Regions from separate parts of the Micromonospora sp. NPDC047187 genome, predicted to be linked through region 2. Evidence: riboswitches for the same ligand, from Rfam matches in the RefSeq annotation. Region 2 holds a riboswitch; the other holds the start of a gene.

Region 1 (7,492 bases), on a different contig from region 2:
GCTCTGGCCGGCGCAGGAGTTGGTGCCGGAGGTGAGCCGCTGGTGGTTCACCCAGATCTTCCCGCCGGTACGGTCGCTGGAGTTCTGGCTGGGCGCGGTGGCTGCCGAGTTGATGCGCCGGGGGCTGTGGCGCGGTCCCGGTCTGACAGTGGCCAGCGGGATCTTCCTGGTCACCTGGGTGGCGGCCGCGCAGTGGATCCGCGCCGAGCTGTGGACCACGCTGCTCGCGGTCGCGTACCTGTTGGTGATCACCGCGGCCGCGGACGCGGACGTGCGGGGTCGGCGCTCGCCGTGGCGGTCCCGGCCGCTGGTCTGGCTCGGTGAGGTCTCGTTCGCCTTCTACCTGGTGCACGTGCTGGTGATGACGAGCGTGCTGCGCTGGAGCGGGACCTGGGGGATCGGCTTCGCGGGCTGGCGTGGCCCGGCCGTGGTGCTCGGCTTCCTGGCGGCGAACCTGATCCTCGCCGGGCTGTTGCACCGCTTCGTCGAAACCCCGATGATGCGCCGGCTCGCGCCGCGCCGTGCGGCCCGTCCGGCGCCCGTCCCCCGACAACGCGCGGCCGGCGACGACGACGCACGGGACCCCGCAAGCAGCGCCCGCGGCAAGGTCGACGGACCTGCCGACGAGGTCGGTCAGGCCGGCGGGCGATCACCGTACGTCGACCTGCGCTGACAACGTCCACCCTGGTCAACGGGTCGGCGCGGCGCGATCCGACACGCCCGTGGTCGGTGCGCCCGGCTCGGCGCGACGGTAGCGTTGGGGCGTGCTTCCGGTCGCGTTCACCTGTCCGCTGTGGTGGGTGGCGCGCTGGGCGACTCGGGTGCTGACCAGCCTCGCCGTCGTCGCGGCCCTGGCGCTCGGCGCAGGCCCGGCCACGGCCACCACGGCAACACCCGGCCCGGTGCCGACGTCGAGCGCGGTGCCGGCCTCTGTCGCCGCCGGCCCGCTGGCGGCCTCCTGCCGGCACTCCGCGGCACCCGGTGCTGCCCGCCCGGCCGCGGCGATACCGCCGGAGGCCGCCGAGGAGTCCGTCCCGACATGGTCGGTCGACACGCCGGTGGCGCTCCCCGATGATCAGGGCGCCATCGCGGCCGGCGTGCTGCCGGTCCGCGCGGCCGAATTCGGCCGGCTGCCCCTCCTCGACGGTACGAGCGGTCGGGCTTCCCGGGCCCCACCCGGGCGCTGAGCCACCGGGACGACCGTCCCGCCACCGTGCCCTGTCGACCCACCCGCTCCCTGACCCGCCGACCCGTGGCCCACAGTGGCCCGCTGATCGGCGCGGCTCCCCATCGCACTGCTCATCCTCCCCGAGGTGCCGACCATGGAGACAGTCGTCTTCTACCAGTTCGTGACCGAGGTGCCGCGGGCCGCCGCCATCTGGTCGACGCTGTTCCTGCTGACCCTGGGCCTGCTCTCCGTGCTGGCCGCCCGCCCCGAACGGGACCGGCCCACTGACGACCCGCTCCCGGCCGGGCCCACTCCTCGGGAGGTGGCCGCCGCCGAGGCCGTGGACCTGCGCCGCTACGCCGAGGAGGTGGCCGTCGCCGCGGCCGGCGCGGCCACCACCGCCAAGCGGCGGCGTGCCGCCTGGCTGACTGCTCAGGAGCAGCTGGAGCGGGCCTGGATCGGGTACGACGAGGCGGACACCGCAGCGCGTCGCTTCGCTGGCGCCGGTGCGCTGCCCACCCCGCAGACCCCGCACACCCCCGCCGAGTACGCCGCCCGGGAGCGCTATCTGCACCGGGCGGTGATGGCTGCGTACTGGCGGGGGGAGCTGACCATGGCGCAGCTCGGCGACGTGTTCGGGCACCGGCGCGGCTGGGATCCCCGGCGGCACCCGGTCGAGCAGGAGGTGCTGATCAGCCGGGTGGTCCGGGATGCGCGGCTGGCCGACTACCAGGTGGCCGCCGGCCGTGAGCGGGCCGCCTGGCGTGACGCGGAGTTGGCCGCCGAGTCGGCTCGTGCCCTCGCCGAGGAGGCGTACGCGGCGGCGGCCCGGCTCCGCCCGACCCTGGTACCCGCGCGCCGCACGGTGGCCGGGGCGTTGCGTCCCGCCGTCGTGGCACTGTGGCGCCCGGCCCGGGTGGGTTGAGCCCAATCCGTGATGTGAGGCCGGTCACCCAATCGGGAAATCGGACGTCCGACGCGATCGGCGGCATTGATCCCGCGATTGTGGCCGCGTTCTTTGCGGCCTGTCCGGTTGTCGCCCGCAGGCGTCGCCGTAACCGGTTGTCCCATCGAGTCACATCATCGGCAATACGCGCAGAAATTGTCGCGCCAATTGGGGTTTACGCAGGTGAACCTGGCTTGGCAGGGCGTTGAGACGCCAGTAGTGTCGTCCCGTCCGGTGCGGTAACCGATCGCAAGACGCGACGCCGCACCGACCCGCTTAATCGTGATCAACGAACCGGGGACCCACCAGTAAGTCCGGGGTGAATCCGCGAGCCACGGCCCGCGGTAGGGCGTCTTCCCGCCCGAATCCGTCAGCTAACCCGGTAGGCGGTGTCGGAAGGAGTCCCATCCTCGTGCAGCACCTTTCCACCCCTCGGTTGTTCCCTCGCCTCCACGGCGCGGCGGTGCACCCGCTCATCCGTCCAGTGACGGTGAGCTGACCCCCGGGTCATCGCCTTCCCCGCCCGGCCACGCCGGGCGTTCCCCTGAGCGGTTCACCATCCGCGGACCACGGTCCGCGCGCTGGCGCCTGCCCGGATACCGGTCCGGCCCCGGTGTGCCGCTCTCCCCCCGATCCGTGGAGGACCCCGTGAAGCACACCCTGCAGCGTCAGCTCCGCCGCCTCGCCACCGAGCGCCCGTACCAGATCGTCGCCGCCTCCGCCGCGGCCCTCGCGATCGCCACCACCACCGGCGCCCTGCTCACCACTGCCGACGACGCCCCGGCCGGCCAGCGCACCGCGACCACTGTCGCCGAGATGCGCAGCGACGTCGCCGCCTCCCGCGGCGAGGCTCGGGAGGCTTCCCCCTCGGCCAGCGCCGCACCGACCACTGCCGCCCCGGCCACCAGCGCCGCGTCGCCCGCCGCCAAGGCCAGCAGCAACCCGGACCTCACCCGGAAGCCGGAGCGGCCGAAGCCGCCCGCGACCAAGGTGCTCGACTACGACTACGAGGCGCAGAACACCTACTACAACTGCGGCCCGGCGGCCACCCGGAACGCGCTCAGCGCCGCCGGCATCGACCGCACCCAGGAGGAGCTCGGCGCCGAGCTGGGCACCACCGAGATGGGCACCAACTCGGCCGAGGACACCACCCGAGTGCTCAACGCCGAGGTGAAGGGCTCCCCGTACCGGACCCGGATGTTCCCCGGCGCGCCCAGCCCGGCCCAGATGGACCGGCTCCAGGCCGACGTGGTGAAGGCCATCACCGACGGCCGGGGCGTGGTGGCCAACGTCGTCGGCGACGCCACCGACACCGACGGCGGCTGGCACTCCTACGGCGGCGGGCACTACATCGCCGTCGTGGGCTACAAGGACAACGGCCGCACCGTACGCATCGCCGACTCGGCGAACCCGGCCGACCCGTCGTACTGGATCACCACGATCGACCTGGCCAACTGGATCACCAGCCGGGGCTACTCCGCCTGACCCGGGCACGCTGACCGCCGCGGGCGCCGTCCTCCACAAGGGGCCGGCGCCCGCGGCGTCTGTCCGCGTGGTCCCGTCATCGACGGCTCTCGTACCCGACCGTGAACCGTGGGAGACTGCGGCCGTGGTGGAGAAGACGGGTGGTCACGCCGGCCGCAGGCCGGTCCTGCTGCTGCTGCACGGCATGGGAGCGACCGGGGACGTGTGGTTGCCCTGGGCCCCGTACCTCGAGCAGCACTGGCCCGGGCGGTGGCTGGCACCGGACCTCGCCGGCCACGGCTGGGCGTCGCCGCTGCCGTCGTACTCCTTCCCGGGCTTCGCCCAGCAGGTCGCGCAGGCGCTCGCCCCCGACGACCGGTTGGTGGTGCTCGGGCACTCGCTGGGCGGGGTGGTCGGTCTCGCGCTTGCCGCCCGCGACGCCGGAACGCCGGTGGACGCGGTCGTCGGGCTGGGCATCAAGGCACTCTGGTCACCCGCTGAGCTGACCCGCGCCGCCGAAGTCGCCGCCCGCCCGGTGAGCTGGTTCGCCAGCCGCACCGAGGCGGCTCGCCGCTACCTGCGGGTCTCCGGGCTGGCCGGCCTGGTCTCGCCGGACCACCCGGTGGTGGACGCCGGGCTGCGCCAGGTCGACGGCCGGTGGCGCCTCGCCATGGACCCGGCCGCCTTCGCCGTCGGCGAGCCCGACCTGGCCGCGCTGCTCGCGGCGACCGACGTGCCGGTGCTGCTGGCACGCGGGGAGAACGACCCGATGGTCACCGACGAACAGCTCAAGGAGTACGGCGTACCGGTCGCCACGCTGCCCGGCCTCGGGCACAACGCGCACGTGGAGGACCCGGCGGCGGTGCTGGCGCTGCTCGACCCGTACCGCTGAGCGGTCAGGCAGGTGTGGACGCGGTCAGTGTCCCAGCCGGTGCCAGCTCCCGGCGGGCGGCGGTCAGGAACGCCTCGGCGTACGCCTCGGCCGGGAAGTCACCCAGGTAGCGGCGGCGGGTGGCCCAGCGGGCCTCGGCCAGCGGGTCGGTGTCCAGCAGGGCGGTCAGTACCTCGTCCACGTTGGACATGTCCCGGCGCAGCACGTAACCCGACCCGGCCAGCGGGAACCGCTCCACGAACCGGTCACCCTCGTCGCCCATGTCGGTGACCGCGTACGGCTTTCCGGAGTAGAGGAAGTCCGAGATCACGCCGGACACGTCGGAGACCAGCGCGTCGGCGGAGTTGACGCACTCGGTCAGGCTCAGCTCCCGAGCCGCCGCGCCGACCACGTGCTGGCGGCCGGTGCGGGCCCGGTCGGCGACGAGCAGCTCGGTCAGGCGGCCCAGTTGGCGGGCCGACGCCGGGTTCTGCCTGGTGTACGGGTGGGCTCGCAGGATCACCGTCGCGCCGCGCTCCAACAGCCGGCGCAGCAGGCTCTCGGCCACCGGCAGCGAGCAGTAGTCGGCGTCGGCGTGGTGCCCGGTCCAGGTCGGCGTGTAGAGCACGGTCGGGTGCGCCAACCCTCGCGCGGGCTCCGGGCGCACCTCGATCGACTCGACCTGTGGGCGACCCACCACCACGAACTTGTCCGCCGGGATCTGCACTCCGGCGCGGGCGTACCGGTCGATCGCCGCCTGCCCGGCCACGAAGATCCGGTCGAAGATCCCCGACACCGGGTTGGCGCTCGGCGCCTTGTCGCTGTCGCCGTGGTGCAGCTGGATGTGGGTGAGCTGGGTGAAGCGGACGCAGTGGCTGTTCTTCGCACCGTGGTTGACGTAGAACGCCGCCCGCAGGCTCGGCACCAACGCCTCGTCCATCGCCCCCAGGGTGGGGCAGTAGACCACCGGCGCGTCGGTGGCCGCCGCGATCGGGGCCAGGAACTCCGGCTCACGCAGCACGACCAGAAACGGCCGGCCGATCCGTTCCAGGTACGGCAGCCACATGGTGACCTGGTATTCCGAGCCGGGAGGCGCGGAGAAGTAGAGCAGGAACTCCGGCTGGTGCCGGCGCAGCGCGGCGGCCACCGACCCGCCGCCGGACCGTGGCCGGAACCGTCGCCGGGCCAGGTCCAGCGCGACCGCACCGGCGCCCGCGCCGACCAGCAGGCTGGCGGCCAGCGCCACACCGGCCGGCAGGGCGAGCGCGGCGGCGAGCGCCAGGGCGGCGAGCAGCCCGAGCAGGGCCGTGCCGAGCCGGTCGGCGATCATCGGCGTGCGGGCGCGTACCGGCAGGTTGGCCGCCCGGATCTCCAGACTGCCGGCGGTGCGCAGCGGCCCCACCAGCAGCACCAGCCCCAGCAGGACCAGCCCGGTGGCGACCAGCGCGAGGCTGAGCCCGTCGTCCAGTCGCCGGGAGTAACCGACCAGGATCGCCGCGGCGATCAACGCGGTCTCCGCCACCAGGTCGGCGCTGGGCCGGATCCGCTGCTCAGCGGCCGAGGCGGCCAGCGCGGCGACGGCCAACGCCAGCCCCCAGCCGGTGGCGCCGGTCAGCGCCAGCACGACAAAGGCCAGCACGGCCAACCCGGTGGTCAGGCACCGGGCGGCCAGCTTTCGGACCAGGTCGCCGCGCATGTCGCTCCGTTCGTGGTTCCGCAGCCGTCGGCGTCAGTTGGCCGACGTCGCGCCGGCCGGTGCCTCGACCCGACCCGACCCGGACTGCGCCGGCACGCTCGGCGTGGGCCCGTCGCCGGGTGCCCGGCGTACGTCGATCACCTGACCGGTCAGGTCGGAGATCAGCACGTCCAGCGACGACTGGGCGACGGCCTCCGCGGCGAGCAGGGTGTGCTCCGGCTCCTCGCCGAAGGCCCGCGTCCGCATCGGGGTGGCGGTGCGCTCCGGGTTGATGCAGTTGACGCGGACACCCACGTCGGCCCACTCGTCGGCGAGCGCCTGGGTGAGGTTGACCAGGGCGGCCTTGGTGGCCGAGTAGAGCGCGTAGCGGGCCCGGCCCCGGGTGTAGGAGCTGGAGGTGTAGAGCAGCAACTGGCCCTTGGTCTGCTGCAGGTACGGGAGGGCCTGGCGGGCGATGGTCACCGGGCCGACGAAGTTGACCTGGAGCAGCCGGTCCATGGTCTCCTCGTCCATCTCGGCGAGGGCGCCCTTCTCCAGGATGCCGGCGGTGACCACCACGTGGTCGATCCGGCCGGTGGCCTCGAAGGCGGTCGTCAGCGCGGCCTCGACGTCCTCGGCCCGCTCCACGTGGGTGCCGGTGCTGGAACGGCTGAACGGGAAGACCTGGGCGCCGTAGCGCCGGGCCAGCTCGGTCAACTCGTGACCGATGCCGTAGCTGCCGCCGAACACCACGATGGTCCGGCCGGTCAGCTCCTCGCTGTAGCTGCGGTGGTCGGTCAGTCGGGGTGCCTGCGCGGCGGCGAGCTGGAAGAGCTTGTCCGCCAGGTGCACGTCGACCGGGTGGGTGACCTTGATGTTCTCGTCCGAACCGTCGATCACCTTGATCGGGGTGCCGGGAAGGTAGCGCAGCACCACGCCACAGTCGTCGGTGGCGGCGAAGTCCGGGTCGTCCTCGGCGATCTGGTACGCCGCCCGGATCGTGGGGGAGCGGAACGCCTGCGGGGTCTGGCCACGGCGCAGCCGGGAGCGCACCGGGATGTCGGTGATGCAGTCGTTCTCGTCGACCTGGATGATCGTGTCCGCGGAGGGGATGGCCACGTCCACGGCGTCGTAGCTCCAGAGCGCGTTGACGCACTCGCGCACGATCCGGCCGCTGAGCAGCGGGCGTACCGCGTCGTGGAAGAGGATGTTGCAGTCTTCCGGGCCGACCGCGTCCAGCGCGATCCGGGTGGTGGCGTTGCGGGTGTCACCGCCCTCGATCACCTTGGTGACCTTGCGCAGGCCGGCCTTCTCGACGATCTGCCGGGCGTCCTCGACGTGGCCGGTGGCCATCAGCACGATGATCTC
Region 2 (5,749 bases):
CGTCTGCTCGCTCTGGTGGCCTGCGCCGCGTTGCGCACCGGGTGCTCGTCCTGGTCGCCGCCGCGGCGGTCGGCGCCGGTCTGCTGACCGCGCCGGCACATGCCGCGCCCACGGTCGACGAGATCGAGGCGCAGATCGACAAGAAGTGGGAGCAGTTGGAGCCCACCATCGAGCAGTACAACAAGGTCCGGGCGCAGCTGAAGGTCAACCGGCAGAAGTCGGCGAACCTGCAGAAGAAGATCGAGCCGCTGGCGCTGCAGAGCGAGCTGGCGCTCAACCGGGTCGGCGATCTCGCCTCCCGCTACTACATCTCGGGCCCGTCGCACGACATCGGCGCGCTGCTGGTCAGCGCCAAGCCGGACACGCTCACCGAGCAGCTCACCATCCTCGACCGGCTCGCTTCGCAGGAGCGCAAGGAGGTCGAGGGTGTGCTGGCCGTGCGGGCCAAGTACGACGGCGAGAAGCAGAAGCTGGACGCGCTGATCGTCACCCAGACCAAGCAGCAGAACGAGCTGGCGGCCAAGAAGAAGCAGATCGACGGCGAGATCAAGCAGCTCGAAGCATCGATGCCCAAGACCACGGTCAAGACCGCGGCCTGCCCGACCATCAACGGTGTGGTCAACGAGGCGGCCCGCACCGCGATCAAGACCGCCTGCGGCAAGGTCGGCAAGCCGTACGTCTGGGGCGCCACCGGCCCGAACTCGTTCGACTGCTCGGGGCTGACCCAGTACGCCTACAAGGCGGCCGGGATCTACCTCACGCACCACACCGGTGACCAGTGGAACGAGGGCAAGGCCGTCTCGCGAGCCGACGCTCGTCCCGGTGACCTTGTCTTCTTCTTCTCCGGCCTGAGTCACGTCGGGCTGTATCTGGGCAACAACACCATGGTGCACGCGCCACGTGCCGGTAAGCCGGTGCAGGTGTCCAGCATCAACACCATGCCCGTCGCCGGGTTCCGCAGACCTGGCTGATCCACCTCGCGCGACACGACGGCCCCCGGTCACCGACCGGGGGCCGTCGTGGTTCTCAGCGGGGGGCGCCGACCGGGGACGGCAAGAGCTGCACGTCGGCGAGGTCGACGTACATGATCCGGTGGCCGAACTGGATCTGCGCGTACCGGTTCTTGCCGCGAATCACCGTCCAGTCGCCGGGCGAGGAGCCGTCGAACGTGCTGGCCCGGTAGTACTCGCCGGCCAGCACCGCGCCGACGGCGTACCGCTGCCCGGCGGCCAGGGTGTACTGGAGCGGCGAGATCGCCTGGTAGGGCACCCCTTCCGGGTACGCGGACTGCTCCGGGTACGCCCTTCCGTAGACCGGAACGGTGGTCCGTCCGGGCTTCGGCGTGGCCACGACGCCGACGGTCCAGCTGGCGGTCGGCGCGGACGACGGGTTGTGGAACCAGGCCCGCTGCCCGAGGTACCAGATCGCCGTCCAGTCGCCCTGCCGTCCGGCCAGCGCGTACGTCTGCCCGGCGGACGCCCGGGCTCCGTGGTCCGACACCGCCATCGTGTTCGGGCTGCCGTCCGGGCGGAGCGCGACGTCGTTGACCAGCGGCGCGTCCGCGGACGGTGCGCTGCGCAGCACCACCGCCGAGGAGCCGCGTGGCGCGCAGGGCACGCCCGGGGTGACGCAGCCGGTGAACGCCGGCTGGTTGGTGGTGTGGTCCGGGTCGATCCGGACCATTCCGGTGGCCGGGGTGCCGGTGTCCAGTCGAGGTGCGTGCAGCAGGTCGAAGTAGTGCGTCCAGTCCCAGTACGGGCCCGGATCCCAGTGCATTCCCCGCACAGTCGAGGGGATGGTGCCGGGCACGTTGTCGTGGCCGATGATGTGCTGGCGGTCCAGTGGGATGCCCAGTCGCATCGCCAGGTGCCGGACCAGCTTCGCCGAGGTCCGGTACATCGCCTCGGTGTACCAGGTGCCCTGCGCCGCGAAGCCCTCGTGTTCCAACCCGATCGACTTCGCGTTGACGTACCAGTTGCCGGCGTGCCAGCCGACGTCCTTGGTCTTCACGTGCTGGGCGATGTGCCCGTCGACGGAGCGCAGCGAGTAGTGCCAGCTCACGTAGGTCGGATCCTGGACCAGTTGCAGGGTCGTGGCCCAACTCGCCTCGGTGTCGTGGATGACGATGTACTCGATCTTCTGCCGCGCGGGCCGGTCGGAGAGGTCGTGGTTGCCGTAGTCCCCGTCGCCGAACGCCTCGTAGGGCGCCGGGATCCACTCGCAGGAGATGGTGCGGGGGCACTCCACCCCGTCCGGGCGGGCCAGCCGGCGCAGGCCCAGCCGGTCCAGCCAGGAACGCTCGGGCCGCACCGCGCGGGCCGGCAGGGTGATCCGCTGGCCGTCGTCGGTCACCCGGGCTTCGCCCGCGCCGATGGTGGTGAAGACCTCGTCGGCGAAGGCCGCCGCGGCGTCGGCGCTGTCCGCGCCCGAGTAGCGTGCCACCGCGCCGTACCAGGCCGCCGGGTCGGTGTCCGCGCCGACCGGCGCGCCCAGATCCCTCTGGTACGCGCTCAGCAGCGCGGCCCCACCCCGGATGTTGAGGCCCGCGTCGGTGCGCAGTGCCTCGGGGGTGGCGCCGGTCAGCGTGGCGGCGGCGTCGACGGTCTGCAACGCGGCGGTGGATGGCGCGGGTGCCTCGACCGGCCGGGGCGCGGGTACGCGGGCGGTGCGGGAGTCGTCGCCGCGTGGGTCCTCGGCGCCGGCGTCGTGGTGGCCGCGTCCGGGTAGGGCGGCCACGTGCCGCGCGTCGGTCAGGTGCATCGGACCGTAGCCGCCACTGGTGCTCGGTGTACCGGCGTTGGTGTCCCAACGGGACTCCAGGTAGGAGACGCCGAGCAGCACGACGGCCGGCACGCCGTACTCGGTGGCCGCTGCGGCGTACTGCTGCTGGCGGTCGGTGGTGGGCGCTGCGGCGGCCGGGCCGACGGAGAGTGGCACAGTGGTCGCGGCGGCGACCACTGTGGCGGCGAGCAGCCCGCGCCAGCCGGTCGACAGGGTTGGATGGTGCATCGAACCCCCTAGATTCTCGCGGAGTGAGGTCAGGTCACCATCGCGCCGTCCGGGAGGTCGCGTCAATACCTTTCTATCTATCGAAGTGGATGGAAAGAATTCTTCACACACGGTCGGTTACCTCGTTCAATCCGTACGGAGTGTCACTGCCGCACGGGTTGCGGATCGGTAACAGACGTCTCTACTCTGGTCATTTGTTGGCCCGACAGCAGCTCCGCCCAGCCCGGGCGGTAACGGACCGACACCGCCGAGTCGTTTCCGAGCGAACCGGGGACCCAGGTCCCTCGGGGTGAATCCGCAGCCACTGCGGTAGGGCGCCGACTTCCCGCCCGAACCCGTCAGCTAACCCGGTAGGCGGTCAGGAAGAAGGAGTACGGAACCCGGTGGCACTCCATGCCCCGCGGCCGTCGTCCGAGCGGTCGGCATCAGCCGGCCCGGCGTCGATCGTGCCGCGCCCACGCTGGTCCCGCTTCACCACCGCACTCGCCGCGCTGGCCGGCATCGCCGTCGTTCTGACCGGCAGTGCCACGGCGGCCCACGCCGACCCGTCCGTCGCCGAGATCGAGCGCCAGATCGACGCCGACTGGAACAAGCTCGAACCGATCATCGAACGGCACAACGCCACCCGCACCGACCTCGCCGCGAAGCGCAAGCAGACAGACGCGCTGGCCGCCCGGATCACTCCGCTCGAGCGCCAGGTCGACGCCGCGATGAACAAGGTCAGCGCCCTGGCCGTGCGCGCCTACAAGGGTGAGAACGTCTCGACAGTCAACGCGGTGCTGGGCAGCCGGTCGCCCAGCGAGGTGGTCGGCCAGCTCGAAATGCTCGACCGCTTCGCGCACAACCAGCAGAAGGACGTACGCCAGGTGGCCGACCTGCGCGACCAGCTGGCCGCGCAGAAGGCGCCACTGGACGAGATGGTGGCCCAGCTGACCCGCACGGAAGCTCAGCTGGCGGCGAAGAAGAAGCAGATCAACGACGAGATCGACCGCCTGCAGAAGCTGCGCCTCAAGGTGTACGGCAGTGGCGGCGGCGGTCCGCTGCGCCCGGCACCCTGCCCGGGCAGCTACCCCGGCGGCGCCGCGGGCACCGCTGTCAAGTTCGCCTGCGCGCAGATCGGCAAGCCCTACGTCTGGGGTGCCGAGGGCCCGAACTCGTACGACTGCTCCGGGCTGATGCTGGCCGCCTGGGCGAAGGCCGGCGTGTCGCTGCCGCACAACGCCGCCGCGCAGAGCCGGGTAACCAAGAACGTCAGCAAGGGCGACCTGCGCCCCGGCGACCTGGTCTTCTACTACAGCGACATCCACCACGTCGGCATGTACGTCGGCGGCGGCTGGGTGGTGCACGCCTCGCAGGCCGGTCAACCGGTCAAGATGAAGAAGGTCGACGACGGCCCGATCCACAGCTACGGCCGTCCAGGCTGACCCCGAGTGATCGAAGGGCCCGTCGCGATCCGTCGCGGCGGGCCCTCGTCGTCTCGGGGCCAGCTGCTGAACCTCAGCGGGTGGGCCAGGTCCGCCAGTGCTGCCAGGCGCGGCTGGGTGTCGGCCCCCGCTGGCCCTGGTAGCGCGAGCCGTAGACCACCGAGCCGTACGGGTGCTCGGCCGGCGAGGAGAGCCGGAAGATGCAGAGCTGCCCGATCTTCATGCCCGGCCAGAGGGTGATCGGCAGGTTCGCCACGTTCGAGAGTTCCAGCGTCACGTGACCGGAGAAGCCCGGGTCGATGAAGCCGGCAGTGGAGTGCGTGAGCAGCCCGAGCCGGCCCAGGGAGCTCTTGCCCTCCAGTCGGCCGGCGAGCTGGTCACCCAGCGAGATGACCTCCAGCGTCGAGGCGAGCACGAACTCCCCCGGGTGCAGCACGAACGGCTCACCGTCGGGGACCTCGACCGCCGAGGTCAGGTCGTCCTGCTGCATCGCGGGATCGATGTGGGTGTAGAGGTGGTTGTTGAAGACCCGGAACAGCCGGTCGAGTCGGACGTCGATGCTGGACGGTTGGACCAGGGTGGGCTCGAACGGCTCCAAGCCCAGCGTGCCGGCCTTGATCTCGGAGACCAGGTCGCGGTCGGAGAGCAGCATCGGACCACCATAGCCGCGCTGCCAAAAGTGGCCGGATTCGGTGCCGGTGACCAGCGCGTCGAGGTCGCTGCTCGTACATTTGTTCGATAGAATGCCCACATGGCTTCCTGGTCCGAATTCGCCGCCGACGAGCCCCGACTCGCCGACGGGATCCGCGTTCTCCTCCAGCAGTACGGGCCGGGCTTCGGCTATCTGGCCACGGTCCGCGCCGACGGCGGGCCCCGCGTCCATCCGGTCTCCCCGGTCATCACCGCCGAGGGGCTGTTCTGCTTCATCATCGACTCGCCGAAGCGCCGCGACCTCGAACGTGACGGCCGTTACGCGCTGCACTCGTTCCCGGCGGAGGAGAGTGACGACGAGGCGTACGTGGCAGGGCGCGCCCGTCCGGTGACCGATCCGATCCGGGTGGCGCAGTTGGCGCAGAGCGCCCGGGCCGAGCCGCAGGTCGACTGGCGGCTCTTCGAGTTCACCGTCGACGTGGCCATGCTCACCCGCCGCGAGCAGCACATCGCCGGCATTCCGGGCCTCGCGCCGAGTCGGCCGGCCGTTCGGGTCTGGCTCGACCCAAACGCCCCGTCGGCGGTGGCCGCGCCCCTCGCCGTCCCGCAGGCGCGCCCGACCCGCCTCAGCCGTGACGTTCAGTGCACGGCCGCCTGACCACAGC

What was found. A riboswitch is a leader RNA that binds a small molecule or an ion and turns the genes downstream of it on or off. The one in region 2 is predicted to bind cyclic di-AMP.
Region 1: it holds a riboswitch for cyclic di-AMP, as region 2 does, so the genes downstream of both, ABZ794_RS11365 (C39 family peptidase) here and ABZ794_RS09685 (NlpC/P60 family protein) in region 2, are expected to answer to the same signal.

Annotation. Positions count from the first base shown of each region.
Region 1 covers NZ_JBEYUF010000005.1:64,708-72,199, forward strand. Annotated here, with positions in the region: gene ABZ794_RS11350 (acyltransferase) at 1-673, shown strand, start outside; gene ABZ794_RS11355 (hypothetical protein) at 765-1,187, shown strand; gene ABZ794_RS11360 (hypothetical protein) at 1,323-2,093, shown strand; cyclic di-AMP (ydaO/yuaA leader) riboswitch at 2,378-2,518, shown strand; gene ABZ794_RS11365 (C39 family peptidase) at 2,751-3,599, shown strand; gene ABZ794_RS11370 (alpha/beta fold hydrolase) at 3,724-4,470, shown strand; gene ABZ794_RS11375 (CDP-glycerol glycerophosphotransferase family protein) at 4,475-6,145, opposite strand; gene ABZ794_RS11380 (bifunctional cytidylyltransferase/SDR family oxidoreductase) at 6,179-7,492, opposite strand, start outside.
Region 2 covers NZ_JBEYUF010000004.1:96,574-102,322, reverse strand. Annotated here, with positions in the region: gene ABZ794_RS09695 (C40 family peptidase) at 1-971, shown strand, start outside; gene ABZ794_RS09690 (peptidoglycan recognition family protein) at 1,027-3,009, opposite strand; cyclic di-AMP (ydaO/yuaA leader) riboswitch at 3,245-3,380, shown strand; gene ABZ794_RS09685 (NlpC/P60 family protein) at 3,393-4,433, shown strand; gene dcd (dCTP deaminase) at 4,507-5,085, opposite strand; gene ABZ794_RS09675 (pyridoxamine 5'-phosphate oxidase family protein) at 5,185-5,742, shown strand.